DNA from 2 places in the Streptomyces sp. NPDC006296 genome. Region 1 is predicted to be linked to the other one. Evidence: riboswitches for the same ligand, from Rfam matches in the RefSeq annotation. Region 1 holds a riboswitch; the other holds the start of a gene.
What was found. Region 1 has a riboswitch for S-adenosylmethionine ahead of thrC (threonine synthase). Riboswitches for the same ligand answer to the same signal wherever they lie in the genome.

Region 1 (15,019 bases):
CAGGGCGACCTCAAGGGTCATGTCGTCGCTGACCTGCAGTGCGTCCATGTCCGCGGCCTCTGCCGCGGTGCTCTGCGCGGGAGTGACGCCTGTCGAGTGGGGATGCATCTGGATCAGCGTCAAAAGGTGCCTTCTGCCGTGGTGGGTGAGTTTCCTGATCACGAGGCTCTCAGGCCGCCGCCGCGTCGGCGGCCTGCCGAGCGGTCCTGCGCCGGGCAGCCGGGGCCGGGCCGCGCCGGCCGCGTGAGGATGCGCTGCGCTTGCGTCGTTCGGTCACCGGCGCGGTGATCGTGACGGGGACGCCGGAGGGTGCCTGGGCACCGGTGATCCGGCTCAGTTCCTCTTCGCCGAGGTGGATCCGGGTGGTCTGGGGCACGATCCCGGCGGCGGTCATGAGACGGCTCATGTCGCGGCGCTGGTGGGGGGTGACGAGGGTCACGACACAGCCCGACTCGCCGGCCCGGGCGGTGCGCCCGCCGCGGTGGAGGTAGTCCTTGTGGTCGGTCGGCGGGTCGATGTTGACGACCAGGTCCAGGTTGTCCACGTGAATGCCCCGGGCCGCGACGTTCGTGGCGACGAGCACGGTGACGTGCCCGGTCTTGAACTGGGTCAGCGTCCGGGTGCGCTGGGGCTGGGACTTGCCGCCGTGCAGTGCGGCTGCTCGCACTCCACTGTTCAGCAGGTGCACGGTGAGTTTGTCGACCGCGTGCTTGGTGTCCAGGAACATGATCACCCGGCCGTCGCGGGCTGCGATCTCGGTGGTCGCACGGCTCTTGTCCGCGCCGTGCACGTGCAGCACGTGGTGCTCCATCGTGGTGACCGCACCGGCGGACGGGTCGACGCTGTGGACGACCGGGTCGGTGAGGTAGCGGCGGACCAGAAGGTCCACGTTGCGGTCGAGGGTGGCGGAGAACAGCATCCGCTGCCCATCGGGGCGCACCTGGTCCAGGAGGGCGGTGACCTGGGGCATGAAGCCCATGTCGGCCATCTGGTCGGCCTCGTCCAGAACGGTGATCTCGACCTGGTCCAGCCGGCAGTCACCACGGTCGATGAGGTCCTTGAGCCGGCCCGGCGTGGCGACGACGACATCGGCACCGTCCCGCAGCGCCTTGGCCTGCCTGCCGATCGACATTCCGCCGACGACGGTGGTCAGGCGCAGGCTCACCGAGCGGGCATAGGGAGAGAGCGCATCGGTGACCTGCTGAGCCAGCTCGCGCGTCGGGACGAGGACGAGGGCCAGCGGCTGGCGGGGCTCGGCGCGCCGGCCTGCGGTGCGGGCCAGAAGCGCCAGACCGAAGGCGAGCGTCTTGCCCGATCCGGTGCGCCCGCGCCCCAGGGTGTCGCGGCCCGCGAGCGTGTTGGGCAGGGTCGCCCCCTGGATGGGGAAAGGCACCCTGACGCCCTGCGCGGTCAGCGCAGCCAGCAGCTGCGCCGGCATGGCGAGATCGGCGAACGCCTGGACAGCGGGCAGAGCGGGAGTGATCGTCTCCGGCAGGGCGAACTCGCCCGGGGCCGCGCCGGACCGTCGGCCGTGGCCACCGGAGCGGCTCGGGCCACCTGAACGGCTGGGGGCGGGTGAGCCGGAACGGCTGCTCCGGCCGGAGCCGGGACCGCCGGTGCGGCGGGTCCGGGAGGTGCGGTCGTTCGTGCGTGTGGGGTTCATTCGAGAACCTTCCTTGATACGGCGCGTATCAAGGAATTCACCGGCAGAAAACAGCGCGGGAAATCACGAGAACGGGCCGGGACGGAATACTGGAGGGACGCCGCCGCAATGCATCCGGTACGGTGCGGGCGGGAAAAAAGGACGACCGGGCGGGCGACGCCGTTTCGGCGCGAGGTCCCGGATGCCGTCGGGTGCGGACCCGGCGCGCAGGCCGCCTGGAGCGGAATCGGGGTGGTTCCGTCCCACGGAGGCTGCCCTCCGCGGTACATGCCCGTAGCCGGGGCCCGCACCCCGAGGGGTGCGGGCCCCGGCCACGAAGTGCGCTTCAGCGTCAGGCCGGGACGATGTTCTCGGCCGTCGGACCCTTCTGGCCCGAGGCGATGTCGAAGGTGACCCGCTGGCCTTCGAGCAGCTCACGGAATCCCTGAGCAGCGATGTTGGAGAAGTGGGCGAACACGTCGTCGCCTCCGCCGTCCTGCTCGATGAAGCCGAAGCCCTTGGCCGCGTTGAACCACTTCACAGTGCCAGACGCCATGTCATGTCTCCTTTTTTGGGGCAGTACGCCGGAATCCGCGACACACGGATACCGCGTCGCCGCGATGATGCCCCGCCCGGAGAACAACCGGAAACACAGAACGCTTCACGCGGGAAATCACCGACGCGAGCGTTGAATTTTTGGGAACCACAACTGCAACTGAATCGACAGTAGCATGCCGTAGTGATCCGAGTACGCCTGACAGAACAAATTGATTCGCTACGATAAACACGCTGTCGGCGCGAGAAAATCAACCCTCGTCTCGCGGCAGCAGATATTGGCCCACAAGCGGCACAGTGTTCCGGCGAGAAATCTCGTCGCCTGCGGCTCGGCGGGTGTGACCACCCGCGGTGGCGCCCCTCCACCCGACGGTGCCCCTCGAAGGCACCGTGCCGCGTTCACGGCCACCCGCCACGACCGGTATTCCGTCGCGGCCTGCGGGCCCCTGTCCGCCGTCCGCAGCGGACCGGGCGGTGGCAGTCCAGGGCCCGGCCCGCAGTGTCCTCCGCGCGCAGGCGCAGCCGGGCCGCCTCAGCCCGTGGCCGTCGGATCGCCCGAGACGGCGGCGCGCCGGTACTCGGCGTTGATGCGCTGAGCTTCTTCGAGCTGGTCCTCGAGGATGACGATGCGGCAGGCGGCCTCGATGGGCGTGCCCTGGTCGACGAGTTCCCGCGCGCGGGCGGCGATGCGCAACTGGTACCGGGAGTAGCGCCGGTGTCCCCCCTCGGAACGCAGCGGGGTGATCAGGCGGGCTTCGCCGACGGCACGGAGAAAGCCCTGGGTGGTACCGAGCATCTCGGCGGCCCGGCCCATCGTGTAGGCGGGATAGTCGTCGTCATCGAGACGACCGAAGGATTCGCCTGCTGTCATTTGCACCTCTCTGCGGAACGCGCTGAGGGGCCCGGGTGCCATATGGCACCCGGGCCCCGAAGGAATTGCTACACCATCAGCCGGCCCTGGCGTGGGGCCGACCCTCTGTGTCCGCCGACCCGGCATGAAAGTCGCCGGGGCTGCGGGGATCGCGGTTGCTTGACCGGAGACCACCTCACTATCGATGTCCTGCGGTACCCGGGCTCACGACTCCGCCCGGGCGATCCTGATGGCGCCCACTCCTCCGTTCTACCCTCTGGGATCAATCACTTTCTTGCTGCGATCTGCTCAGTGGCCTGTCGCAGCACCACTCTCCGGCAGCCAGCCCCGTCACCCGTCCTGCATCTGCTCTGGCTTGGAACCCCACTGCCGAACCTCCCGGCGCGCGCGCCTGCAGCCGACGCCTTCACCGAGGTGTCGCTCATGTGACACCGCTGCTGGGTACTGCTCACCGCTTGCGGCGGCCCCTGACTACCGCGGGCCACCCGGTCCGGCCGTCAGTCTCGTCGCCGTCCTGCAACAACCCTGGCTTCGAAACTCCACCGCCGCACCGTCCTGCTCACTTCAACTGCGGGTACAACTGCCCGGCAGTTCGTCTCTGCCGGGCCCTGCTGTCCTTCTGGCTACGAGAGAAACCATACTCACGTCACAACCCAATGTCTACTCTCCCCAGCATAGATTTCCTCGACCGTGGTCGATAGACAGTCGAAGCGGCTCAGGGACGGACACGCGCCGACCACCCGGCCCCGACCGCCGGGACGCGCCTCACGGCACGGACCTCCCGCTCAGGACGGCAGTCGCCCCTCGCGGTTGATCTCCGTCACCCGCGCCCGGAGCACCAGCCCCGGCGGCGCGGGCCGGACCACGTCCGGCGGGCAGTCCCACTCCGCGCCGCCACCCGGCGGACGCAGCTGGACGTACGGCCCGACACGGCCCATCACCCGGCCCACCCTGCCGTCCCGGCCGTCCACCGCGAAGGTCCCGGGCTCCGGGGTGCACGGCTCCAGTCCCTCAACGGTCATGAGCCGCCGCCGCTTCCAGCTCCGCGCTCAGCCGCAGCGCCGTCTCGACCGAGCACCGGCCCAGGTCGACCAGCGGTACCGGCCGGCTGCCCGCGAACGACAACGGGTCGATCCGCAGCGAAGGCAGCTTCACCCCGACCCCCGCGAGCCCTGCCCGCAGCCGTGCCACCGCGTCCTCTGCCGCCCGAACTCTGCCCGCTGCCTCTTGGCGCCGTTCCGTAGCCGTCGTCATGATCTTCCCCATTTCCACGCTGAGTAGTTGCCATGCCTACTCAGCGTGGCCAATTCCTCGCTACCGTGGAAGAGGTGCAGTTCCAACATCCGCACGTGTGCCACGGGGAGTCGCCTTGCCCGGACCGAAGAAGCTCGACCCCGCCTCCTCTCCGCGCGCCCTGCTGGGCGCCGAGCTCCGCCACCGGAGAGAGGCGGCGAGCATGTCCCAGGAAGACCTGGGAACACCCCTGTTCGTCAGCGGCTCGTTCATCGGACAGCTGGAGGCCGGCACGCGCCGGATGCAGGAGGACCAGGCCCGGAGACTCGACGAGGTACTGGGCGCGGACGGGTTCTTCGTACGGAACTGCACCGCCCTCAAGAAGTCGAAGTACCCGGACCACTTCGCGGAGGCGGCCGAGGCGGAGGCCATGGCGGAGACGATCAAGGAATTTTCGCCGCTCCTCATCCCTGGGCTCTTGCAGTCAGAGTCGTACGCGCGCGCCATCTTCCTGGGCTACCGGCCTACAACACCCGAGGAAAAGGTGAACGAACTGGTCGAGGCCAGGCTCGAGCGCGCCGGCCTCCTGACGCATCCAACAATCCCCACGATTTGGACAGTCCTGGATGAGGCGGTGCTGCGACGAAGAGTCGGCGGCCCCGAAGTCATGCGCGAGGCGCTCACCCACCTCATGCGATTGATGCGACAAAGGCGCGTCATCGTGCAGGTGTTGCCCTTCTGCGCGGGTGGGCATTCGGCGATGGGCGGACCACTCAAACTCATGACGTTCCCTGACGCGCCACCTCTGGCCTACCTGGACGGGCTTGGTTCCGGACAACTTCTTGACGATCCAGCACAAGTACTGTCATACGAACTGACCTACGATTTGCTGGTGGCCAGCGCATTGTCACCTGATGCATCCCTGGCCTTGATCGAATCGGTGGCGGAGGATTACGCCTATGAAGATCAACAGTTCTGACCACATCCTGGCCACGGCAACGTGGCACAAGTCCTCGTACAGCGACGGAAGCGGTGGCAACTGCCTCGAAATAGCCACCTGGCACAAGTCCTCACACAGCGGCGGGGACGGTGGCAACTGCCTCGAAGTCGCCACCTGGCGCAAGTCCTCGCACAGCGGCGGGGACGGCGGTGACTGCCTCGAAGTCGCCGACGGGCTGCCCGACATCGTGCCGGTCCGTGACTCCAAGGTGACCGACGGCCCCGTGCTGGCCTTCGGGACCGGTGCGTGGGGTGTCTTCGTGGCCGGTCTCGACCGGCTGTAGGCGATCACCGGGGCGCGCGGGGAAGGACGTCACACCACCTGGATCACGTGCTTCCCCCGCACGCCTCCCGCCTCCAACGCCCGATGGGCGGCGGCGATCCCGGAGAGCGGGTGGACGGTGTCCACGACCGGGCGGATCGCGCCGCTCTCCGCGTATGCGGCGAGCCGGGCGAGGAGGTCGTGCCTCGGGTTGCCACTGAAGAAGCGGACGCGGCGCGGGCCGTGGGCGGTGGAGGCGAGCAGGTAGGCGAGGCTCGCGGCCGGGTGGTCGATGTCGAAGGCGATCGAGACCATGCGTCCGCCGGGGGCCAGGAGCCTGCGGAAGGAGCGGTGTTCGGTGCCGACGGTGTCCAGGACCACGTCGAAGGGGCCCAGGTCCTCCGGCCCGGTGGTCCGGTAGTCGAAGGCCTCGTCCGCCCCGAGTTCCCGTACGAAGTCGAGGTTCTTCCCTCCGGCGAGGCCGGTCACCCGCGCCCCCAGCGCCTTGCCGAGCTGGACGGCGACGCTGCCGATCCCGCCGGCGGCGCCGCGCACGAGCAGGCGCTCGCCCGCCTTCAGCCGGGCCTTGGTCTCCAGAGCGGTGAGGGCGGTCGTCCCGGCGGGCAGTGACGCGGCTTCGACGAGCGAGAGGTTCGCCGGGGCGTAGGAGAGTCGTCGGGGCCGGACCGCGACGTACTCGGCGGCGCTTCCGAAGGTGCGCCCCAGCAGTCCCCACACCCGGTCGCCCTCACGCAGCCCCTTCACGGCGCCGTCGACGCGGGCGACCTCGCCGGCGAAGTCCATCCCCGTGCGCAGCGGGAAGCGGCTGCCCGTCACCAGGCGGACGCGTCCGGCCCGGCCGTACAGCTCGCCGCCGTTGACGCTGAGCGCGTGGACACGGACCAACACCTCGCCCTGTTGGAGTTCCGGGACGGGGACCCGGCCTTCGTAGAGCACTTCGGGAGGGCCGTAGCTGTCGTGGAGCGCCGCTCGCATATCGTCCATACGTCCCACGCTAAACGGGTAAGTGGACGGCACCCTCCATGTGGACCGAAGTGAGAAACATGCCTGATCAGACCTATCGGAAAGCCCCCGAGTCACTGCGTTCCGACGCCCGGGAGAACCGCGAGCGCATCCTCGCCGCGGCCCGCGAGGCGTACGCCCTCCAGGGGATCGACGTGCCCATGGCAGCGATCGCCCGGCGTGCGAAGGTCGGGGTCGCGACGCTCTACCGGCGGTTCCCGACGCGTGCCGCCCTGGTGTCCGAGGCCTTCTCCGAACAGCTCGCCCACTGCGTCGCACTCCTCGACGAGGGGCTGAACGACCCCGACCCCTGGCACGGTTTCTGCTCGGTCGTCGAGCAGGTCTGCATGATGCAGGCGACCGAGCGGGGCTTCACCGAGGCGTTCCTGTCGCAGTTCCCCGACCACGCCGGGTACGCGGAGGGGCGCCGCCGCGCCGAGGAGGGCCTCGCCCTGCTGGTCCGGCGGGCCAAGGACTGCGGACGCCTGCGCCAGGACTTCGACGTACGCGACATCACGCTGCTGATGCTCGCCAACTGCGGTGCCGGCGCGGGAGCGGGTGCCGACGCGCCCGCCGCGACCCGGCGGCTGGTCGCCTACCTCCTCCAGTCCTTCCGCGCCGAGACGGCAGCCCCGCTGCCGCCTCCCGCACCGCTCGGACTCGACCGGATCCCCGCGTAGGGTCCGCACCTCCGCACGCTGTGGCGCGGGTCACATCGGACCCGTGTCACAGATCGGGGGCGCGCGTGCGTCACGTGGCCGTCATCAGGAAGCAGCAGCGGAAGGCGGACACCATGAACACGCACCGGACGCCGGCAACGGCCCCCACCAGAGGCGGACGCGCCGGCGCCGGCGCCGGCCGGCCCGGCCGGGCAGCGGCACCGTGGTCGCCGCGGGCAGCGGGCTGACAGGCGCCGAGCCGGCGGCCCCTCACGAGGGCGCGGGGAGACCGGGACCTCGTGTGCGGCACCCGAGGCTCAAGCCCTGGACTCCGAGCGCTCTTCAGAGGATCGGGTGGAGGGCCTCTTCCCGCCCACCCACCCTCCCCACCAGCGAACTTGACTGTTTGTGACCGAGTTGCGACAGGGCGTCGCCACGCTCTAGCGTGCCCGACAGCAGGCGACCCCCGCCGGTGCGCGAACACCTGACAGGGGTCTGACCACTCGATCGTGAAACAGAAAGGCGATCTGATGGCTGTCGAGCAGTTTAGTGCCGCCCCCCGCGCCCCGTACGAGCCCACACACCCCAGGGCGAACCCCGGTTACGGAAAGCGTTCCGCCCCGGACCAGCTCCCGCGGAGCGCCCGCGACTTCTCCCGTCTGCCGCCCCGCGAAGCCGCCGTCGCCTCCTACATCGACCGGCTGCCGGACGGCTCCGACATCTCCGTCAAGACACTGGCCAAGTGGCTGCCGTACGGCCAGTGCGCGCTGCGCACCGCGCTCAACCGGCTTCAGGCCGCCGGACATCTGCGCCGGGGCAGCGAGTGCGTCGCCACCGACGAGGTCATGCTCTGGGTGACCCGGACGTTCTTCTCGCGCACCGCGCGGGACGACGCCTGGTGGGCGGCCTTCGCCCGGGGTGACGCGCCCCCGGAGACACGGCGGCCGACGCGGTCCCGGGCCTTCGTCCTGCTGGCCGCCCTCGGTCGCACCGCGCCGTCGCTGAGTCTGTCGGCGGCGGACTGCCTGCGTCTGCAACCGCTGGTGGACGCCTGGTTCGAGCGGGGCGCCACCGAGGACGAGACCCTGCGCGCCCTGACCCACGGGCTGCCCGCCACCGTGCACCACGCCGCGTCCCTCGTACGCCGCAGGCTCGTGGACAAACTGCCTCCGGAGCGCTTCGCACCCCGGCCGCCGGCCGTCGTGCTGCGGACCCTGGAGTGCGCCGACTGCCGTGCGCCGGGAAGCGCCGAGGCGCTGCGCGGAGGGCTCTGCGGGAGGTGCCGGGGCGAGGACACGGGCATCGCCGCCCGTCCGCCCGGCACGGTTCCCACCGACGGTGTGCGGGACCGGATGGCGACCGTCCGGGCGGGCCTCGTCCCCCGCTCCGAACGCACCGACCGGGCGCGGGGCATCACACGGGAGGGCGGCTCCGGCCCGCGCTGACGCCCCCGGGCCGTCCGCCGCCGGGTGCGCTCAGGCGCCCACCGTCCCGTCGACGCCCTCCCGGAGCAGGTCGGCGTGGCCGTTGTGGCGGCCGTACTCCAGCAGCACGTGCACCATCACCATGCGCAGCGAGACCTCGTGCCCCCAGCGCGGCTGGAGTCCGGTCAGATCCAGCGAGTCCGCCTGCCGCTCGATCCGCCGCGCGTGCTCCACCTCGGCCTCCCAGGCGCCGAACGCCTCCGCCCGCGTGGAGGCGCTCGCGTCGTACGCCGCCTGGAAGTCGATCCGGTCCGACCAGACCATCGGCGCCTCGTGGTCCTCGAACACCCGCCGGAACCAGGCGCGTTCGACCTCGGCCATGTGGCGCACCAGGCCGAGGAGGGAGAGCGTCGAGGGAGGCATCGACCGCTGCCGCAGCTGCTCGTCGTCCAGCCCCTCGCACTTCATGGCGAGGGTGGCCCGGTGGTAGTCGAGGAACGCCCGCAGCGTCTCCCGTTCGCCGCCTGCCACGGGCGGACCCGTGCGGGGATCGTCGGTCATCGGTGGTGCTCCTTCTCGGTGTGGACGGGCGGTCAGTATCCGGCACCCGCCTTCGGGCCCCGCCGGGGAGGCCGGCCGGCGCGGGCGGGGACAGCACGACGTCGGCCCCCGGGATTCCTCCCGGGGGCCGACGTCGCACGGATACTGCGGGTACTGCGGGGTCCTGCCTGGAACGACCGATCCGAGGATCAGAAGTCCATGTCACCGCCCGGCATGCCGCCCGGAGCGGCCGCGGAGGCCTTCTCCGGCTTGTCGGCGATGACGGCCTCGGTGGTGAGGAAGAGCGCCGCGATGGACGAGGCGTTCTGCAGGGCGGAGCGCGTGACCTTCGCCGGGTCGATGATGCCCTCGGCGATCATGTCGACGTACTCGCCGGTCGCGGCGTTGAGGCCGTGACCGATCGGCAGGTTGCGCACCTTCTCGACGATGACGCCGCCCTCGAGACCACCGTTGACGGCGATCTGCTTGAGCGGGGCCTCCAGCGCGAGCTTGACGGCGTTGGCACCGGTGGCCTCGTCGCCCGTCAGGTCGAGCTTCTCGAAGACGGCCGAGGCCTGGAGCAGAGCCACGCCACCACCGGCGACGATGCCCTCCTCGACGGCGGCCTTGGCGTTGCGCACCGCGTCCTCGATGCGGTGCTTGCGCTCCTTGAGCTCCACCTCGGTGGCGGCGCCGGCCTTGATGACGGCCACGCCGCCGGCCAGCTTCGCGAGGCGCTCCTGGAGCTTCTCGCGGTCGTAGTCCGAGTCGGAGTTCTCGATCTCGGCACGGATCTGCTTGACGCGGCCCTGAACCTGGTCGCTGTCACCGCCGCCGTCGACGATCGTGGTCTCGTCCTTGGTGATGACGACCTTGCGCGCGGTGCCGAGCAGGTCCAGGCCGGCGTTCTCCAGCTTGAGACCGACCTCCTCGGAGATCACGGTGCCACCGGTGAGGATGGCGATGTCGCCGAGCATGGCCTTGCGGCGGTCACCGAAGCCCGGAGCCTTGACGGCGACGGACTTGAAGGTGCCACGGATCTTGTTGACGACCAGCGTCGACAGCGCCTCGCCCTCGACGTCCTCCGCGATGATCAGCAGGGGCTTGCCCGACTGCATGACCTTCTCCAGCAGCGGAAGGAGGTCCTTCACGTTGCTGATCTTGGAGTTGACGATGAGGATGTACGGGTCGTCGAAGGACGACTCCATGCGCTCCATGTCGGTGGCGAAGTACGCCGAGATGTAGCCCTTGTCGAAGCGCATACCCTCGGTGAGCTCCAGCTCCAGACCGAAGGTCTGGGACTCCTCGACGGTGATGACGCCTTCCTTGCCGACCTTGTCCATCGCCTCGGCGATCTTGGCGCCGATCTCGGTGTCGGCGGCGGAGATGGAGGCCGTCGAAGCGATCTGCTCCTTGGTCTCCACGTCCTTCGCCTGCTCCAGCAGAGCGGCGGAGACGGCCTCGACGGCCTTCTCGATGCCACGCTTCAGAGCCATCGGGTTGGCACCCGCGGCGACGTTGCGCAGACCCTCGCGGACGAGCGCCTGGGCGAGAACGGTGGCGGTGGTCGTACCGTCGCCGGCGACGTCGTCCGTCTTCTTGGCGACCTCCTTGACCAGCTCCGCACCGATCTTCTCGTACGGGTCCTCGAGCTCGATCTCCTTGGCGATGGAAACACCATCGTTGGTGATCGTGGGCGCGCCCCACTTCTTCTCGAGGACGACGTTACGGCCCTTGGGGCCGAGGGTGACCTTGACGGCGTCGGCGAGCTGGTTCATCCCGCGCTCGAGACCGCGCCGTGCCTCCTCGTCGAACGCGATGATCTTGGCCATGTGAAGTGGTCCTCCCGGACAGGGGTGGATTTCTCCGGACCGGGAGGCGCCCGCGACGGACGGCCAGCGTGCTGGGTGGTTCCTTGCCCCACCGAGCCTGCGGGCCTCACCGGCCCGGTCCAAGTTCTGTCACTCTCACCTGGAGAGTGCTAAGCCAATGATTAGCACTCGACCCCTTCGAGTGCAAGCGCCTTCGAACAAGGCCGGGGGGTGGCGGACGGGAGCGCGCGCCCCGGAACGGGGCCCGCCGGGGCCGCGCACCCCCGGGGTGCAGACGCACGTGAGGCCCGTCCCCCGGTGGGAGGTACGGGCCTCGCGTGTGTGAGTGGTGTCGTTGGCCGACCGCGCCGAACTCAGCCGACGGCGAGCTTGACCATGTCCGCCTGCGGCCCCTTCTGGCCCTGCGAGATCTCGAATTCAACTCGCTGACCCTCTTCGAGGGTGCGGTACCCGTCCATCTGGATCGCGCTGTAGTGGACGAAAACATCCGCACCACCGTCGACCGCGATGAAGCCGTACCCCTTCTCCGCGTTGAACCACTTGACGGTGCCCTGAGCCATGCCCAACTCCCCTATTACTGGCCCTTGCACGAGCCCGCACTTCGCGGGCCCGGGTCAGAACTCACCCTCCGACAGGAGAGGGTGGCATACGCCGGAACGCGTCGACCGCGGCTGAATGTATCTGCCCAACTGCCCTCTGCAACAGGTCAATCGGACGAGAATTCTGGGCACGGGCCACCGCACGCTTGGGGGGAATTCACGGGATTCCAGGGCAAGTCGGGCCGGGCAAAGGCGACTTATGCCTCAAGGAGTGCACGCACTTTGGCTGCTTCTTGTCGCGGCAGGGGGCGCTCCCGGAGGAGGACGGCGCGGACGGCTGCGGGGACTTCCCCAACTGTACCGTGCTCAACCATGCAGAATGACCCCCTCCGTTTCTCTCACGGAGGGGGTCATCGTGTGTACGCGGTGCGGTCGGCGGCCGAGCGGCCGCACACCGTCCGGGGCCGTCAGCCGCCGGCGACGGCCGGGATGATCGAGACGCCCGCGCCGTCCGGGGTGGCCGCGTCCAGGCCGCCCTCGAAGCGCACGTCGTCGTCGTTGACGTACACGTTGACGAAGCGGCGCAGCTTGCCCTGGTCGTCCAGGACGCGGGCGCCGATGCCCGGGTGGTTCGCCTCCAGCGAGGCGATGACCTCGGAGAGGATCGCGCCCTCGGCCGGGACCTCGGCCTGACCGCCCGTGTAGGTGCGGAGGATGGTGGGGATACGGACCTTGACGCTCATGTGGGTGCCTTCCTTCGGTCTCGGGTGGTCAGTTGGCGGCGGCGAGGCCGGCTTCGCGGAACGCGTCCAGGCTGGGCCGGATCGTCGCCGACAGGCCGGTCGTGGGGGCGACCGCGTCGAGCGTCTTCAGGCCGTCACCGGTGTTCAGGACGACGGTCGTCAGGGACGGGTCGAGCAGACCGGCCTCGATCAGCTTCCGCGTCACCCCGACCGTCACCCCGCCGGCGGTCTCCGCGAAGATGCCCTCGGTGCGGGCCAGCAGCTTGATCGCGTCGACGACCTGCTCGTCGTTCACGTCCTCCACGGCCCCGCCGGTGCGCCGCGCGATGTCCAGCACGTACGGGCCGTCGGCCGGGTTGCCGATCGCCAGGGACTTGGCGATGGTGTCCGGCTTCTGCGGGCGGACCACGTCGTGGCCGGCCTTGAAGGCGGTGGAGACCGGGGAGCAGCCCTCGGCCTGCGCACCGAAGATCTTGTACGGCTTGTCCTCGACGAGACCGAGCTTGATCAGCTCCTGGAGGCCCTTGTCGATCTTCGTGAGCTGCGAGCCGGACGCGATGGGGATGACGAGCTGGTCGGGCAGCCGCCAGCCGAGCTGCTCGCAGATCTCGTACGCCAGGGTCTTGGAACCCTCGCCGTAGTACGGCCGCAGGTTGACGTTGACGAAGCCCCAGCCCTCGCCCAGCGGGTCGCCGATGAGCTCCGAGCAGAAGCGGTTGACGTCGTCGTAGTTGCCGTCGATGCCGACGAGCTCGCCGCCGTACACCGCGGCCATGACGACCTTGCCCTGTTCCAGGTCGTGCGGGATGAACACGCACGAGCGGAAGCCGGCCCGGGCGGCGGCGGCGCCCACCGCACCGGCGAGGTTGCCGGTGGAGGAGCAGGACAGGGTGGTGAACCCGAAGGCGCGGGCGGCCTCGACGGCGATGGCGACGACACGGTCCTTGAAGGAGTGCGTCGGGTTGCCGGAGTCGTCCTTGACGTACAGGCCGCCGGTCACCCCCAGCTCGCGGGCGAGGTTGTCGGCCTTGACCAGCTTGGTGAAACCGGGGTTGATGTTGGGCTTGTCCGCGACGTCGGAGGGGACGGGCAGCAGCGGCGCGTAGCGCCAGATGTTGGCCGGGCCCTCGGCGATGCGCTTCTTCAGCTCTTCGGGGGAGCCGCTCGGCAGGTCGTACGCCACTTCGAGCGGCCCGAAACAGGACGCACAGGCGAAGAGGGGGCCGAGGGCGAAACGCTCACCGCATTCGCGGCAGGAAAGCGCCGCGGCGGGACCGAGATCCACTGCGGGGGAATCGGTGTTCTCTGCGACGGTCTGGACGGCCATGATGGCGGAGGCCCTTTCTCCTCATCTTCCTCGCGACGTATTTCGCCGCAAGACGGAATTGGCACCTTCCCCACCGTGGCCTCACGGCCGGCAGGAGGGTTGCCGGGACTTCAACGGGCCGTTCCCTCAGTCCCTCTGGATGAGCGCTGTGGCACCGGACCATCGATCCGGGCGTTTATGGGCGGACCGACCCCGACATGCGAGGGTCATCCGCGTTGTTCAAGACTGTAACCGAAGCACCGGACGGTTGAGATAGTCGTCCGACCCGCGAGATGGATCACATACAGGGAGTACCGACCGTGCTGGAAGAGGTGGAACGCTGGCTGACCAGGCGTTCCTGGTCTGCTGCCGACCGCCCGCTCGACCGTCTCACGGCCGCCCGGGCGAAGGATCCGCACCGCTCGCGCGTGAGCGTCGTCCTGCCCGCGCTGAACGAGGAGGCGACGGTCGGGGCGATCGTGGCGGAGATCCGGCGCGAGCTGATGGAGAAGACACAGCTCGTCGACGAACTGGTGGTGATCGACTCCGGTTCCACCGACGCCACGGCCGACCTCGCGCGACGGGCCGGCGCCCGGGTCGTGCACCGGGACTCCGTGCTCCCCCGGATACCCGCGCTCCCCGGCAAGGGCGAGGTGCTGTGGCGGTCCCTGCTGGTGACCACCGGGGAGATCGTCTGCTTCGTCGACGCGGACCTGAGGGACTTCTCCGCGGAGTTCGTGTCCGGCATCGTCGGCCCGCTGCTGACCGATCCCCAGGTCCACTTCGTGAAGGCCATGTACGACCGGCCGCTGGGCGACACCGCGGGACAGGGCGGCCGGGTGACGGAGCTGGTGGCCCGCCCGCTGCTCAACCTGCACTGGCCGCTGCTGGCCGGCTTCGTCCAGCCGCTCGGCGGCGAGTACGCGGTGCGGCGCTCGCTGCTGGAGCAGCTCCCCTTCCCCGTCGGGTACGGCGTGGAGCTGGGCCTGCTCGTCGACGCGCTGCACACCGTCGGCCTGGACGCGCTCGCGCAGGTGGACGTCGGTGTGCGCAGGCACCGCCACCAGGACGGCCAGGCCCTCGGCCGGATGGCCGCCGCGATCTACCGCACGGCCCAGCTGCGGCTCTCCCGCGGGGCCCTGGTGCGGCCCGAGATCACCCAGTTCGAGCGCGGCCCCGGCGGCTTCGTCCCGCGCACCCACGCCGTGGACACCGAGGAACGGCCGCCGATGCGGGAGGTGGCCGAGTACGCCGAGCGTGACGCGGCGTGACCGAACACGCGTCCGGGTTCCCGCCCGCTCCACGTTTGGAGGGATACCGGACGGGCTAGGTTCGGGTACATGGTCTCCGCGCACGCTGCCCAGGTCCTCGTCGCGTCCAATCGCGGCCCG
Region 2 (15,019 bases), on a different contig from region 1:
CCGCCGACCTGATCTCCTTCAACGGCCCCGCCGAGGACGAGAAGGCCGATCCCGACAAGCCCATCGAAGTCACCGTCAAGGACGACGACGCGAAGATCACCGACGTCACGGCCGTCGACGCCGAAGGACGGCACCTGGCCGGCGAGCTCGACGCCGACGGGAAGCGGTGGCACTCCACCACCTCGCTCGCCGCCGGCACCCGCTACTCCGTCAAGGTCTCCACCGAGAACGAGGACGGCGCCCCCGGCAGCCGCACGTACGCCTTCGGCACGGCGGCGGCCAAGAAGTTCCTCAAGGTCTCGTTCGGCCCGCAGGCGGGCACCTACGGCGTCGGGCAGCCGCTCACGGCGGAACTCAGCGCTCCGGTCCCCGACCGGGCCGCCAGGGCCACCGTGGAACGCGGGCTGCAGGTCCGCTCCACGCCCGCCGTCACGGGCTCCTGGTACTGGGTCGACGACAAGACCCTGCACTACCGCCCCAAGGAGTACTGGCCCGCCGACGCCACGATCGACGTCCGCAGCAACCTCAAGGGCATCAAGGTGACGAACGCCCTCTACGGCGCCGCCACGAAGCCCCTGAAGCTGACCACGGGGGACCGCATAGAAGCGATCACGGACGCCTCGGAGCACCACATGACCGTCCTGCGCAACGGCGAGGTGATCAACACCCTGCCGGTCACCACGGGCAAGCCCGGGTTCGACACGCGCAACGGGGTCAAGGTGGTGCTGGCCAAGGAACAGTTCGTACGTATGCGCGGGGAGAGCATCGGCATCGCCGCCGGCTCCTCGGAGTCCTACGACCTGCCGGTCTACTGGGCGACCCGGGTCACCTGGAGCGGCGAGTACGTCCACGCCGCGCCCTGGTCGACGGGTTCGCAGGGCAGCGCCAACGTCAGCCACGGCTGCACCGGGATGAGCACCGCCGACGCCGAATGGTTCTTCGACACCGTCCGTGAGGGTGACATCGTCAAGGTCGTCGGGAGCGACGGCGAGACGATGACCCCCTTCGACAACGGCTTCGGCGACTGGAACCTGGAGTGGGACGCCTGGCAGAAGGGCAGTGCCCTGCACGGCGGCGGCACCCCGGACACGGGCACCGACGTCGAGACGGCGCGGCTGCGCCCCCAGGTCTGATCCGCCCGGGAGTGCGCCGCGCCCCCGAGCACCGCCGCGGAGGGGCCGGGGGCCCCTCCGGATCAGGCCTCCACGGACAGCCTGTGCCGCAGCAGGGAGGCCAGGGCGTCGGCGAAGTCGACCGGGTCCACCGGATGCGTCACGGCGGCGTCCGCACGGCTCCAGGTGGCCAGCCAGGCGTCCTGCGGGCGTCCGATCAGCAGCAGCACCGGCGGGCAGTCGAAGATCTCGTCCTTGATCTGCCGGCAGACCCCCATGCCGCCCGCGGGGGCCGTCTCGCCGTCCAGCACGCAGACGTCGACGCCGCCGCGGTCCAGTGCGGCGAGCACGGCGGGCAGGGTGGCGCACTCCAGGAACTCCACCGGTGGGACGTCCGCCGCCGGCCTGCGCCCGGCTGCCAGCCGCACCTGCTCGCGGATGTTGGCGTCGTCGCTGTAGACCAGGACCGTGGCGGTCGGCTGCATTGTTCCTCCGTGACGTCTGTGTCTTCGGGGCTCTCCGGGCATGAACCGATGGGCGGATCGTACTCCGGCGGACTGTCTGTCAGCACCGGTAATGACATCGATTCGATGGGCCGTTCGGTGAGCACACACACCGCTGACACACCGAACGGCACCCCCGGGAGTGAGGGCGGGATAAGCGACCGACATAATGTCGGTCGTGGCGACAGCAACGACAGTAGAAACCGGGCACGCGCACCCGTCGGTCAATCGGCCGAACCTCACCAGCGTCGGAACCATCATCTGGTTGAGTTCCGAGCTGATGTTCTTCGCGGCCCTCTTCGCGATGTACTTCACCCTGCGATCGGTGATGGGACCCGATCACTGGAAGGAGATGGCCCACCATCTGAACTTCCCGTTCTCGGCGACGAACACCACGATCCTGGTGCTTTCCTCTCTCACCTGCCAGCTCGGCGTCTTCGCCGCGGAGCGGGGCGATGTGAAGAAGCTCCGCACCTGGTTCATCATCACGTTCGTGATGGGTGCGATCTTCATCGGCGGCCAGGTCCTCGAGTACACCGAGCTGGTCAAGGAGGCGGGTCTCTCCCTGTCCTCCGACCCGTACGGTTCGGTGTTCTACCTGACCACCGGCTTCCACGGTCTGCACGTGACAGGCGGTCTCATCGCCTTCCTGCTCGTCCTGGGCAGGACGTACGCGGCCTCGAGATTCACCCACGAACAGGCCACCGCCGCCATCGTCGTGTCGTACTACTGGCACTTCGTCGACGTCGTCTGGATCGGCCTGTTCGCCACGATCTACATGATCAAGTAACCGGGCTCGCACCCACTCACCATCGACGCAGAAGATCCTGACACCGGGGTAATCCGTGAAAAAGCTCTCCGCACGACGACGCCATCCGCTGGCGGCGGTCGTCGTACTACTCCTCGCGCTGGCGGCTACCGGGGGGCTGTACGCCGCGTTCGCGCCTGCGGGTAAGGCGCAGGCCGACGAAACCGCCCAGTCCCTCGCCATCGACGAGGGCAAGAAGCTCTACTCCGTGGGCTGTGCCAGCTGCCACGGATCCGGCGGTCAGGGCACCACCGACGGGCCGTCCCTCGTGGGCGTCGGCTCCGCCGCCGTCGACTTCCAGGTCGGTACCGGACGCATGCCGGCCCAGCAGCCGGGCGCCCAGGTCCCGAAGAAGAAGGTCATCTACAACCAGGCCGAGATCGACCAGCTCGCGGCGTACGTCGCGTCGCTGGGAGCCGGCCCGATCACGCCCACCACGAGCCAGGTCGACCCCTCGGGCGCCGACGTGGCCAAGGGCGGTGACCTGTTCCGCACGAACTGCGCGCAGTGCCACAACTTCACCGGTGAGGGCGGCGCCCTCACCAAGGGCAAGTACGCGCCCAGCCTCGAAGGCGTGAGCCCGAAGCACATCTACGAGGCCATGCAGACCGGCCCGCAGAGCATGCCCTCCTTCCCGGACAGCACCATGCCGGAGCAGGAGAAGAAAGACATCATCGCGTACATCAAGACCGTCAACGGTGATGAGTCGGCGACCCCCGGCGGACTCTCGCTCGGTGGCCTCGGCCCCGTCAGCGAAGGTCTCTTCGGCTGGATCTTCGGCCTGGGCGGCCTGATCGCCATCGCCGTATGGGTCGCGGCCCACACCGCTAAGGCCAAGAAGTCATGAGTAGCCAACAGATTCCAGAAGAGAACCTGCCGGTAGAGCAGGGCACCGCGCACGGCGCGGTCGACGGTGCGGGCGACCCCTTCGCCGACCCGGGGCTGCCGGCCCACAAGCCGCGCATCCAGGACATCGACGAACGGGCCGCGGACCGCTCCGAGCGGGCCGTCGCCCTCATGTTCACGCTGTCCATGCTGGCGACCGTCGGCTTCATCGCCGCGTACGTCATCTTCCCGGTCGACAAGATCGTCTACATCTGGCCGTTCGGCCATGTGAGCGCGCTCAACTTCTCCCTGGGCCTGACCCTGGGCCTGGCGCTCTTCCTCATCGGCGCGGGCGCCGTCCACTGGGCGCGCACCCTGATGTCCGACGTGGAGGTCGCCGACGACCGGCACGCGATCGAGGCGACCCCCGAGGTCAAGGCCAAGGTCCTGGCCGACTTCGCGGACGGCGCCCGGGAGTCCGCGCTCGGACGCCGCAAGCTGATCCGCAACACCATGTTCGGTGCGCTGGCCCTGGTGCCGCTCTCCGGCGTGGTGCTGCTGCGCGACCTCGGTCCGCTGCCGGAGAAGAAGCTGCGCAAGACGCTGTGGGCCAAGGGCAAGCAGCTCGTCAACATGAACACCATGGAGCCGCTGCGTCCCGAGGACGTCGTCGTCGGTTCGCTGACCTTCGCCATGCCCGAGGGCCTGGAGGAGGACGCGCACGACTTCCAGTCGCAGATCGCCAAGGCCGCCCTGATGATCATCCGCATCGAGCCGGACAACATCAAGGACAAGCGCGAGCGCGAGTGGGCCCACGAGGGAATCGTGGCCTTCTCCAAGATCTGCACCCACGTCGGCTGCCCGATCAGCCTGTACGAGCAGCAGACGCATCACGTGCTCTGCCCGTGCCACCAGTCCACCTTCGACCTCTCCGACGGCGCCCGCGTCATCTTCGGTCCGGCCGGTCACGCCCTCCCGCAGCTGCGGATCGGCGTGAACAGCGAGGGCAACCTCGAGGCGCTCGGTGACTTCGAAGAGCCCGTCGGTCCTGCCTTCTGGGAGCGCGGATGAGTACTGCGACGGAAACACAGCGCAAGGCGCCCGCCGGTGAGCGGGTGGCCGACTGGGCGGACGGCCGGCTCGGCATCTACGGCCTGGCCAAGGCCAACATGCGCAAGATCTTCCCGGACCACTGGTCCTTCATGCTCGGCGAGATCTGCCTCTACAGCTTCATCATCATCATCCTCACGGGTGTGTACCTGACGCTGTTCTTCCACCCGAGCATGAACGAGGTCGTGTACCACGGCTCCTACGAGCCGATGCAGGGCATCCGGATGTCCGAGGCCTACGCCTCGACGCTGGACATCAGCTTCGACGTCCGCGGCGGTCTGCTGGTCCGGCAGATCCACCACTGGGCAGCGGTGATCTTCCTCGCCGGCATGTTCGTGCACATGTTCCGGGTGTTCTTCACCGGCGCGTACCGCAAGCCGCGTGAGATCAACTGGCTGTTCGGCTTCCTGCTGTTCGTCCTCGGCATGTTCACCGGGTTCACCGGCTACTCGCTCCCGGACGACCTGCTCTCCGGCACGGGTGTGCGCTTCACCCAGGGCGCCATCCTGTCGATGCCGATCGTCGGTACGTACATCTCGATGTTCCTGTTCGGCGGGGAGTTCCCCGGCACGGACATCATCGCGAGGTTCTACTCGATCCACATCCTGCTGCTGCCGGGCATCATGCTCGGGCTCGTGGTCGGCCACCTCATCCTGGTCTTCTTCCACAAGCACACGCAGTTCGCCGGACCGGGCAAGACGAACAAGAACGTCGTCGGCATGCCGCTGCTCCCGGTGTACATGGCCAAGGCCGGCGGCTTCTTCTTCCTGGTCTTCGGCTTCATCGCGATCATCGCGGCGATCGCCACGATCAACCCGATCTGGGCGCTCGGCCCCTACCGTCCCGACCAGGTGTCCACGGGCGCCCAGCCGGACTGGTACATGGGCTTCGCCGAAGGGTTCGTCCGGGTCATGCCGGGCTGGGAGATCAACCTCTGGGGCCACACGCTGGTCCTCGGCGTACTGATCCCGCTGGTCCTCTTCGGTGTGGTCCTGGCGGCACTCGCGCTCTACCCGTTCATCGAGTCCTGGATCACCGGCGACAAGCGCGAGCACCACATCCTGGACCGTCCGCGCAACGCCCCGACCCGTACGGGTCTCGGTGTCGCCTGGGTGACGATCTACTTCGTCATGCTGATCGGCGGCGGCAACGACATCTGGGCGACGCACTTCCACATGTCGCTCAACGCGATCAGCTGGTTCGTGCGCATCGCGTTCTTCGCCGGCCCGGTCCTGGCGTTCGTCGTCACCCGGCGGATCTGCCTCGGCCTCCAGCGCCGCGACAAGGAGAAGGTGCTGCACGGGCGCGAGTCCGGCACCATCAAGCGCCTGCCGCACGGTGAGTTCGTCGAGATCCACGAGCCGCTCAGCCCGGGGCAGCTGCACACGCTCACGGCGCACGAGCAGTACAAGCCGGCCGAGATCGGCCCGACGGTCGACGAGAACGGTGTCGAGCGCAAGCCGTCGGCGCTGCAGAAGCTGCGGGTCAGGCTCAGCCGGAGCTACTTCGGCGAGAACAACCAGATCGCCAAGCCCACCGCCGAGGAGTACAAGGAGATCACCAGCGGCCACGGCCACCACTGATCACCTCAGCTGAACGCCACAGCGGGAGCCCCGTCCATCCGATGGACGGGGCTCTTCGCTGTCCCCGGGGCTGGATAAGGTGGGAGGCGTATTCCTATCGGCTGTGGACCCAGGAGCGGACCATGAACGTGGTGACCCCGGACGGCGGCGGCAGCGTGGCGGGCCTCCCCCGGACTCCGTCCGGGGACACGCCCACCTGGCCCGGCGTGCTGACGCCCCTGCTGCGCGGTGAGGACCTCGGTGCGGACGACACGGCCTGGGCCATGGACCGCATCATGAGCGGCGAGGCCACGGACGTGCAGATCGCCGGCTTCGCGATCGCGCTGCGGGCCAAGGGCGAGACCGTCGACGAGGTCACCGGCCTCGTCCGCGCCATGTACGCGCACGCCCACACCATCGAGGTCCCCGGCCGCACGGTCGACATCGTGGGGACCGGCGGCGACATGGCCAAGACGGTCAACATCTCCACGATGTCGGCGATCGTCGTCGCCGGTACGGGCGCGAAGGTCGTCAAGCACGGCAACCGCGCGTCGTCCTCGGCCAGCGGCGCCTCCGACGTGCTGGAGAAGCTCGGCGTCAATCTCGACCTGTCGCCGCGGCGCGTCGTCGACGTCGCCGAGGAGGCGGGCATCACCTTCTGTTTCGCGGTGAAGTTCCACCCCGCCCTGCGGTACGCGGCCAGGGCCCGCAAGGAGCTCGGCACGCAGACCACCTTCAACATCCTGGGCCCGCTCACCAACCCGGCCCGGGTGCGGTCCCAGGCCATCGGTGTGGCCGATCCGAGAATGGCGCCCATCGTGGCCGGCGTGCTGGCCGACCGGGGCAACTCGGCGCTCGTCTTCCGGGGGGACGACGGCCTCGACGAGCTGACCACCACGGCCACCTCCCGGGTCTGGATCGTCCGCGACGGCGGCGTCCGCGAGGAGGCGTTCGACCCGCGTGACGTCGGTCTCGACCTGGTCCCCGTCGAGGCGCTGCGCGGAGCGGACGCCTCGTACAACGCGGACGTGGCGCGCCGGCTGCTCGACGGGGAGACCGGCCCGGTGCGCGACGCCGTCCTGCTGAACTCCGCCGCCGCGCTGGTCGCGCTGGACCCGGGCGCGGGCACGCTGGCCGAGCAGCTCGCGGGCGGCATCGAGCGGGCCGCCGCTTCGATCGACTCGGGGGCCGCCAAGCGGGTCCTGGAGCGCTGGGTGGCGGCCAGCACCACCTGAGCGCGGCGCGGCTCCACCCGCCGGCCGGCAGGGGCGCGGTCCGCATCGCGGACCGCGCCTTGCGCGTCCCGGGCGATGTGGCAAGATGCTGCGCAGGTCATGAGTGACAGCGACCACGGCCCCGGCCCGCTGTCCGGCAACCCTCCGTCCGTGGCGGGGTGCCCCGGGTGAAGACCAGGCCGCAGGCAGCGAGGTCTGCGGCAAGCGCGGGCCCCTCGGCATCCTCGAATGCCACCCCTTGGGGTCCTTGGTCCCAGGGAGCCTCTTGTGAGCAAGCGAATGCGATAGGGCTTCGGGCCCTCCTCCGCACACCCCCCTCTTCACTTCACGGTCCCCGTGCCGCGCGTCCCCGCGACCGCCGGTGCGCGGATCTCGCCTGCCTCTCACGGGAGTTCGCCATGTCTGTCTCCACCGTCGCCGCCGACCCGACCGTCTGTGCCCCGCTGCCGGTCCTGGGCGCGGACGTCACCGTCCCGCTCGTCACCGGCGGGGACGTCACCTACGCCGCCCTCGACTACGCCGCGAGCTCCCCGGCCCTGCAGCGGGTGTGGGACGACGTGGCCGCGTACGCCCCCTACTACGGCAGCGTCCACCGGGGCGCCGGCTACCTCTCGCAGCTCTCCACCGATCTGTTCGAGAGCAGCCGCACGACCGTCGCCGAGTTCCTCGGCTGCCGTGCGGACGACCAGGTGGTCTTCACCCGCTCGACGACCGACTCCCTCAACCTGCTGGCGGCCGCCCTGCCCGCCGGCTGCCAGGTGTTCGTGTTCGAGACCGAGCACCACGCGTCGCTGCTGCCCTGGCGGGACGCCCGGGTGACCTGCCTCGACGCGCCCCGCACCCCGGACGAGGCCGTCGCCACGCTGGAGCGGGCCCTCGCCGCCCGTGACCCCCACGGCCCCGCCCTGGTCTGCGTGACCGGCGCGTCCAACGTCACCGGTGAGCTGTGGCCGGTGCGTGAACTGGCCGCGGTGGCCCACGCCCACGGGGCGCGGATCGTGCTCGACGCGGCGCAGCTGGCCCCCCACCACCCGGTGGACATCGCCGCGCTCGACGTCGACTGGGCCGCCTTCTCCGGGCACAAGCTCTACGCGCCCTTCGGCTCGGGCGTGCTGGCGGGCCGGGCCGACTGGCTGGTGGACGCGGAGCCGTACCTCGCGGGCGGCGGCGCCTCCCGCACGGTCGCCCGGCGTGCCGACGGCGGCGTGGACGTCGAGTGGCACACCACCGCGGCCCGCCACGAGGCCGGATCGCCCAACGTCATCGGCGTCTACTCCATCGCCGCCGCCTGCAAGGCCCTGACCGAGGCCGGCTTCGACCGGCTGGTCGCGCGGGAGCAGCAGCTGGTGACCCGTGTCCGCGCGGGTCTCGCCGACGTCCCCCAGGTCACGGTGCTCTCGCTCTTCGGGGACGACGCCCCGCGGGTCGGCGTCCTCTCCTTCGTCGTCGAGGGCTGGAACAGCTCGCACTTCGCCGCGGCGCTCTCCGCCGAGTACGGCATCGGGGTGCGCGACGGGCTGTTCTGCGCCCACCCGCTGGTGCGCACCCTGCTCGGCAGCGAGCCGCAGGAGCCGGGCGAGTGCGGGGCCCCGGAGGCCGCGCCGGGGGAGCGGTCCCTCAACGCCATCCGGGTGAGCTTCGGCGCCGGCACCCCGGACGAGCACATCGACCGGTTCCTGGGCGCCGTCCGTGAGCTGGTGGCCGAGGGCGCCCGCTGGACCTACCGCACCGAGGAGGGCCGCTGCGTGCCCGACCGGGGCGCCGCCCAGGTCTGACCTGGCACCGTGCGCGAACGGCTCCGGCCGGGGAGGGAAGGCGTCGCGCCCCCTCCCCGGCCGGAGCCGTTCGCCGTCGCGGCCGCGGCGCCGGACCGCCTCAGCCGTCGAGGCCGATGGCGAAGGCCGCCTCCAGGTCGTGCTGGGAGTACGTGCGGAAGGCCACGTGGGTGTCGGTGCCCTCGACGCCCTGGATCTTGCTGATCCGGCCGGGGATGACATCGGCGAGGTCGTCGTGGCGGGCCACCCGGACCATGGCGATCAGGTCGTACGTACCGGTGACCGAGAAGACCTCGCTGACGCTGTCCAGCGCGGCGATGGCCTCGGCGATCTCGGGGATCCGGTCCACACTGGTCTTGATGAGCACGATCGCGGTGATCACGGCTGGCTTTCTCCCTCGGTGGCCGTGGCTGGAGACTTCACTCTAGTCCCACGGAACCGCACCCAGGCGTAGAGGAACCCGGCCGCGAAACCCGCCACGTGCGCGAGGTACGCCACGCCCGGGCCGCTCCCGGCGCTCCGTGCCGCCAGCCACTGGAGGACGAACCAGAAGACGAGCACGATCCAGGCGGGGAAGCGCAGCGGGAGGAAGAAGAGGAACGGGAAGAGGCTGGTGACCCGGGCCCTGGGGAAGAGGTAGAGGAAGGCGCCGAGCACCGCGGAGATCGCCCCCGACGCGCCGACCAGCGTCTGGTCGGAGTCCGCGTGCACGACCGCGTAGGCGGCCAGGGCGAAGTAGCCGCACAGCAGGTAGAAGAGGGTGAACTCCACGCGGCCCATGCGTTCCTCGGCCATCGCGCCGAACACGTGGAGGAACAGCATGTTGCCCAGCAGGTGCAGCCAGCTGCCGTGGACGAAGAGCGCGGTCAGCGGGGTGAGCAGCGCGTGCGCGGAGCCCGCCACGAGCTCGCTGGGGATCACGCCCCACCGCTCGAAGTACCCGGCCTGCGCGGCCAGCAGCGTGTCGGTGTCGCCGTAGACCGGGTTGAACCCCGAGAGCGGACTGATCAGGAACACCGCGACGCACAGCGCCATCAGCCCGTACGTGACCGGGGCGCCGCCGGCCGCGGCCGCCGCCCCGAACTCCCTCGCCCGCCCCCGCCAGTCGACTGCCCGCAGATCGATCACGTACAGAGCATGACGCACCGGCCCGGAACGGGGCAGAGCGCCTCGCCGTGTCGGCCGGTATGCACGAGGCCGTAGGGTTGCGGGAGGACATCCGCAGTTCGACGGCGCACCGCGAGATCGACGACCCGGGCACGCACGAGACTCGACGCACGACGAAAGAGGACGCAACGATGACGACGGTTCCCCAGCCGACCGCCGGGACCCGCTGGCGCTGCACGCTCTGCGGCAACCTCACCCGTTTCGACGTGACGCGCTCCTCGAAGGTCGTGGAGTACGTGCACCTCGACCTGGCCGGGGAGTCGAGTGTCGAGGAGCGAGAGGTGGTCAGTGAGACCATCGAGTCGGTGCGCTGCCGCTGGTGCAACGCCCTGGACCAGATCGAGCTGGTCGACAGGCCTGGTGCCGACTCCTGACGGAGCCGCGCGGACAGACACATAGGGGTGATGGAAGGTGGAGCAGCCGACAGGCGGCACCGGACCGGCCGACGCGGCCGGCGGCGCCGACGAGTCGCTCGACCGTCCGCTGCCCGAAGGCGTCCGCCGCAGGGTGGTGGCGCTGGTCTCGGACGCGTTCGGCGGGCTGACCGTCGGTGAACTCCCCGCCCAGCTGCGGCAGTACGCCCGCTTCACCCCGAGCCGGCGGGCCAAGTTCGCCGGTAACGCCATGGCCGCTGCCCTGGAGAGCGACCCGGTGTTCCGCCGGCGCATCGCCGAGCGCATCGGCCAGACCCAGCCCGAGCTGGCCGGGGCCCTGGAGTCCGGTGCGCCGCCCGCCGCCGCCGACCCGGTCGACGTGGCGGCCGCCGCCTACGTGCTGCGGCCGCCCGGCTGGGTCAAGCTGGTCGCCGCAGCCGGCGAGGAGGTCCAGCGGGCGCACGCCGAGCGTGCGGACGAGGAGGCCAGGCGCGAGCTGGAGCGGCTGCGCGAGGAGCTCGACCGCGCCCGCGGCCAGACCAGGGCGGACACCGAACGGCTGCGCGCGGAGCTGGAGGCGGCCCGCAAGGAGGGCGACTCCCTGCACCGCAAACTGCGCAGCGCCCTCAGCGAGGTGAAGCGCGGGGAGGCGGCCCTGCGCAAGGCGGGCGCCGAGACCGACAGCGTACGCGCCGAGAGCGCCGCCCAGGTCTCCGCCGCCGAGAGCGAGACCCGCCGGCTCAAGGCGCGGCTGGCCGAGGCGGAGTCCTCGGTGGAGGCGGGCCGCAGGGCGGCCCGTGAGGGGCGCTCGGTCGAGGACATGCGGCTGCGGCTGCTCCTGGACACCGTGCTCGACGCCGCGCAGGGGCTGCGCCGCGAGCTGGCCCTGCCGCCCTCCTCGCTCCGCCCCGCGGACGGCGTCGAGGCGGTGGAGCCCGGCCGGATGTCCCCCAAGGACATCGCCGCCAGGGCCCTTTCGGAGACCGACCCGGCGCTGCTCGACCAGTTGCTGGCCCTCCCGCAGGCCCATCTGATCGTCGACGGCTACAACGTCACGAAGACCGGCTATCCCCAGATGCCCCTGGAGAAGCAGCGGTTGCGCCTGCTGGGCGGCCTCTCGGTCCTCGCGGCGCAGACCGGTGCCGAGATGACCTGTGTCTTCGACGGCGCCGAGCTGGCCGTCCCGGTGCTCCTCGCACCGCCCCGCGGGGTGCGGGTGCTCTTCAGCAAGGCCGGGGTGACCGCGGACGAGCTGATCCGGCAGCTGGCGCGCGCCGAACCGCCGGGCCGGCCCGTCGTGGTGGTCTCCACCGACCGCGAAGTGGCCGACGGCGTCGCGAAGGCCGGTGCGCGGCCGGTCGCGTCCGCCTTGCTCCTGAAGCGCCTTTCGCGCGTCTGAGGCGCCATGTCGGTCATGCGCGACTTGCCGGATTTCATGGAACGTACCGTCAAGTCGCCGCTACACGCAGTGCGGTGAAAGTAAAGAAGTGCCTGGTGTGACGAGATTTTCCCCGTGAGGATTTGAACTGATCACAAGATGGTCACTAGGGTCAGGCTTCGAACCTTCGCACGGTTGATTACCCATCCGGGGTGACGGCGAAGGAACCGCCGAGTCCGTGACATGCACGGAGCCGGGGATCCGTATGTCATCCCCCACTACCCGGTAGGCGGCTCGAGGAAGAAGGAGCTCGCCTTCGTGGCGTCCCACCGTCGTCCCAAGCAGCCGAGCCGCACCCGCGTGACCGTGCTCACCGCGACCGCCGCAGCGGCCGTGGCCCTGACCTCCCAGGCCGCCCACGCCGACCCCAAGCCGACCAAGAGCGAGGTCAAGGCGAAGGTCGACAAGCTCTACCACGAGGCCGAGGAAGCCACCGAGAAGGCCAACGGCGCCAAGGAGCAGCAGGACAAGCTCAAGGAGCAGGCCGACGCCCTCCAGGACAAGGTCGCCCGCGGCCAGGACGAGCTCAACGCCCTGCGTGGCGAGCTCGGTTCGCTCGCGACCGCGCAGTACCGCTCCGGCGGGCTCGACCCGTCCGTGCAGCTGCTGCTCTCCTCGGACCCGGACAGCTTCCTCGACCAGGCCTCCGCGCTCGACCAGCTGACGGCCAAGCAGGCCGAGTCGCTGCAGAAGATCCAGGCGAAGCAGCGCACCCTCGCGCAGCAGCGCAAGGAGGCGCAGGGCAAGCTCGCGGACCTCGCCGACGTCCGCAAGTCGCTGAACGAGAACAAGAAGAAGTACCAGGGCAAGCTGGCCGACGCCCAGAAGCTGCTGAACACCCTCACCGCCGCCGAGCGGGCCAAGATGGCCCAGGAGGAGCAGCGCGCCAGCCGCGCCGCCGGTGACCGGGTCGAGCTCGGCAACGAGGTCCCGGCGTCCGCCCGCGGCGCCGCCGCCCTCCAGGCCGCGTCCACGCAGCAGGGCAAGCCGTACGTCTCCGGCGGCACCGGCCCCAACTCGTTCGACTGCTCGGGTCTGACCCAGTGGGCCTACGCCCAGGCCGGCGTCCAGATCACCCGCACCACGTACACCCAGATCAACGACGGTGTCCGGATCGGCCGCGGCGGTCTGAAGCCGGGCGACCTGGTCTTCTTCAACAACACCTCGCACGTGGGCCTGTACGCGGGCAACAACCAGATCCTGCACGCCCCGAAGCCGGGCGCCGTGGTCCGCTACGAGTCGATGGACTACATGGGCACCTTCCAGTTCGGCGTGCGCGTCTGACGCCCGAACGGGCGAATCACCGCACCCCCCGACTGAGCCCCGCCCCGCCGGAGACCACAGGTCACCGGCGGGGCGGGGCTCTTTCGTCCGCCTCCTCCTCCGGCGTGGCCGTTGGTCACGGCGTGTCCGTCCGGTTACTGTCTGCGCTGCCGTGCGGCTCACGGTCGTCGTTCCGCCCGGCCCGGGCGGCAGGGGCCGCGCACGTCTGCGTACAGCGGAAGGGAGTGCGGCTTCCTGTGGTGTCGCATCGCCGCCCCGACCGGCCCGGTCCCGACCGGGCCGTCCGGATCACCGTCCTGTCGGCCGCCATGGCCACCGCCGCCGCGGCCCTCGGCGCCGCCCCCGCGGGCGCCGCGCCCGAGGACACCCACGAGACGGCCAGGGCGGCCGTCGACCGGCTGTACGCGGAGGCCGAGCGCGCCACCGAGCGCTACAACGGCGCCCGGGAGGACCTGGGCCTGCTGCGCGGCCGGATCGCCGCGGCCCAGGACGCGGCGGCCCGGACGCAGGAGGACGTCAACCAGCTGCGCGCGTCCCTCGGCTCGATGGCGGGCGCGCAGTACCGCACGGGCGGCATCGACCCCTCGGTCGCGCTGCTGCTCTCCTCCGACCCGGACACCTTCCTGGACCGGGCCGCCGCCCTGGACCGCGCGGGCGAGCGCAGGGCCGTCACGCTGAGCAAGCTGCGGCGCGCCCAGCGCAGGATCGCCCAGAGCCGCGCGGAGGCCGCCGGGGCCCTCGCCGCCATGGAGCGCGACCGCGCCGCGGTGGCCCGGCACAAGCGCACCGTGGAGACCAAGCTGGAGCGGGCCAGGCACCTGCTGCGCACGCTGCCGGACGGCGACCGCGCGCCGCTCGGGCGTGCCTCGCGCTCCGCGGACCCCGGGACGCTCGCCGGGGACGCCCCCGCCTCCGCACGCGGGCTGGCGGCCCTCGCCGCGGCCCGGCAGGCACTGGGACGCCCGTACGTCTGGGGCGCCGGCGGCCCCTCCGCGTTCGACTGCTCCGGGCTGATGCAGTGGGCGTACGCCCAGGCCGGTGTCGCCCTGCCCCGGACCTCGCAGGCCCAGCGGTACGCCGGCCGCACGGTGCCGCTGTCGCAGGCGCGGCCCGGCGACCTCGTCGCCTACCGCGCGGACGCGAGCCACATCGGGATGTACGCGGGGAACGGCCAGGTCATCCACGCCCCGTACCCCGGTGCGTCGGTGCGCTACGACCCCGTCGGCATGATGCCCGTCTCCTCGGTCACGCGCGTCTGACCGTACGATCGGCTGAATGGCTGTTCGGACGCAGGACGCGCGGCGGGACCGCACCCGCGGACGGGGCACGGCGGGCGCCGTGCTCGCCGTCCTGCTGCTCGCGCCCGCCTGCTCCGCGCCCCGGGACGTCCCCCCGGGCCTGACCGCGCGGGAGATCGGCGCCACCCTGGACCGCCGGGCCGCCGCCGTCCTGGCGCACGACACCGACGCCTACCTGGCCGCGCTCGACCCCCGCGCCACGTCCTTCCGGGCCGCCCAGCGCACCGAGCTGCGCAACCTCGCCGACGTACCGCTGGAGTCCTGGGCGTACGCCGTGGGGCACGTGACGGAGCGGAGCGCGGACCGGGCCACCGCCGAGGTCGAGCTGCGCTACCGGATCCGGGGCTACGACAAGGCCCCCATGACCTCCTCCCGCACGGTGGAGCTGGTCCGCCGTGGCGAGGACCGCACCTGGTACGTCGCCGCGGACCGGGCCGCCGAGGGCGCCCCCGGGCTGCTCTGGCAGCAGGGCGACGTCGAGGTCGTCCGGGGCGCGCGCAGCCTCGTCCTCGGGGTGGGCCGCCGGGA

Region 2: another riboswitch for S-adenosylmethionine. It lies ahead of ABZ172_RS25945 (aminotransferase class V-fold PLP-dependent enzyme); the one in region 1 lies ahead of thrC (threonine synthase).

Annotation. Positions count from the first base shown of each region.
Region 1 covers NZ_JBEXRT010000016.1:129,956-144,974, reverse strand. The annotation lists gene ABZ172_RS14200 (hypothetical protein) at 1-48, opposite strand, end outside; gene ABZ172_RS14195 (DEAD/DEAH box helicase) at 170-1,663, opposite strand; gene ABZ172_RS14190 (cold-shock protein) at 1,995-2,198, opposite strand; gene ABZ172_RS14185 (MerR family transcriptional regulator) at 2,730-3,068, opposite strand; gene ABZ172_RS14180 (hypothetical protein) at 3,854-4,090, opposite strand; gene ABZ172_RS14175 (hypothetical protein) at 4,080-4,322, opposite strand; gene ABZ172_RS14170 (helix-turn-helix transcriptional regulator) at 4,438-5,280, shown strand; gene ABZ172_RS14165 (DUF397 domain-containing protein) at 5,261-5,584, shown strand; gene ABZ172_RS14160 (NAD(P)-dependent alcohol dehydrogenase) at 5,614-6,567, opposite strand; gene ABZ172_RS14155 (helix-turn-helix domain-containing protein) at 6,627-7,265, shown strand; gene ABZ172_RS14150 (hypothetical protein) at 7,775-8,689, shown strand; gene ABZ172_RS14145 (DinB family protein) at 8,720-9,229, opposite strand; gene groL (chaperonin GroEL) at 9,418-11,040, opposite strand; gene ABZ172_RS14135 (cold-shock protein) at 11,394-11,600, opposite strand; gene ABZ172_RS14130 (MoaD/ThiS family protein) at 12,047-12,322, opposite strand; gene thrC (threonine synthase) at 12,351-13,649, opposite strand; SAM riboswitch class I at 13,668-13,795, opposite strand; gene ABZ172_RS14120 (glucosyl-3-phosphoglycerate synthase) at 13,949-14,899, shown strand; gene ABZ172_RS14115 (trehalose-6-phosphate synthase) at 14,969-15,019, shown strand, end outside.
Region 2 covers NZ_JBEXRT010000047.1:9,995-25,013, forward strand. The annotation lists gene ABZ172_RS25910 (Ig-like domain-containing protein) at 1-1,133, shown strand, start outside; gene ABZ172_RS25915 (hypothetical protein) at 1,196-1,597, opposite strand; gene ABZ172_RS25920 (heme-copper oxidase subunit III) at 1,785-2,405, shown strand; gene ABZ172_RS25925 (c-type cytochrome) at 2,461-3,270, shown strand; gene ABZ172_RS25930 (Rieske 2Fe-2S domain-containing protein) at 3,267-4,319, shown strand; gene ABZ172_RS25935 (cytochrome bc complex cytochrome b subunit) at 4,316-5,941, shown strand; gene trpD (anthranilate phosphoribosyltransferase) at 6,064-7,155, shown strand; SAM riboswitch class IV at 7,251-7,368, shown strand; gene ABZ172_RS25945 (aminotransferase class V-fold PLP-dependent enzyme) at 7,554-8,930, shown strand; gene ABZ172_RS25950 (Lrp/AsnC ligand binding domain-containing protein) at 9,031-9,312, opposite strand; gene ABZ172_RS25955 (rhomboid family intramembrane serine protease) at 9,309-9,965, opposite strand; gene ABZ172_RS25960 (hypothetical protein) at 10,229-10,471, shown strand; gene ABZ172_RS25965 (NYN domain-containing protein) at 10,509-11,870, shown strand; gene ABZ172_RS25970 (NlpC/P60 family protein) at 12,168-13,193, shown strand; gene ABZ172_RS25975 (C40 family peptidase) at 13,430-14,452, shown strand; gene ABZ172_RS25980 (hypothetical protein) at 14,469-15,019, shown strand, end outside.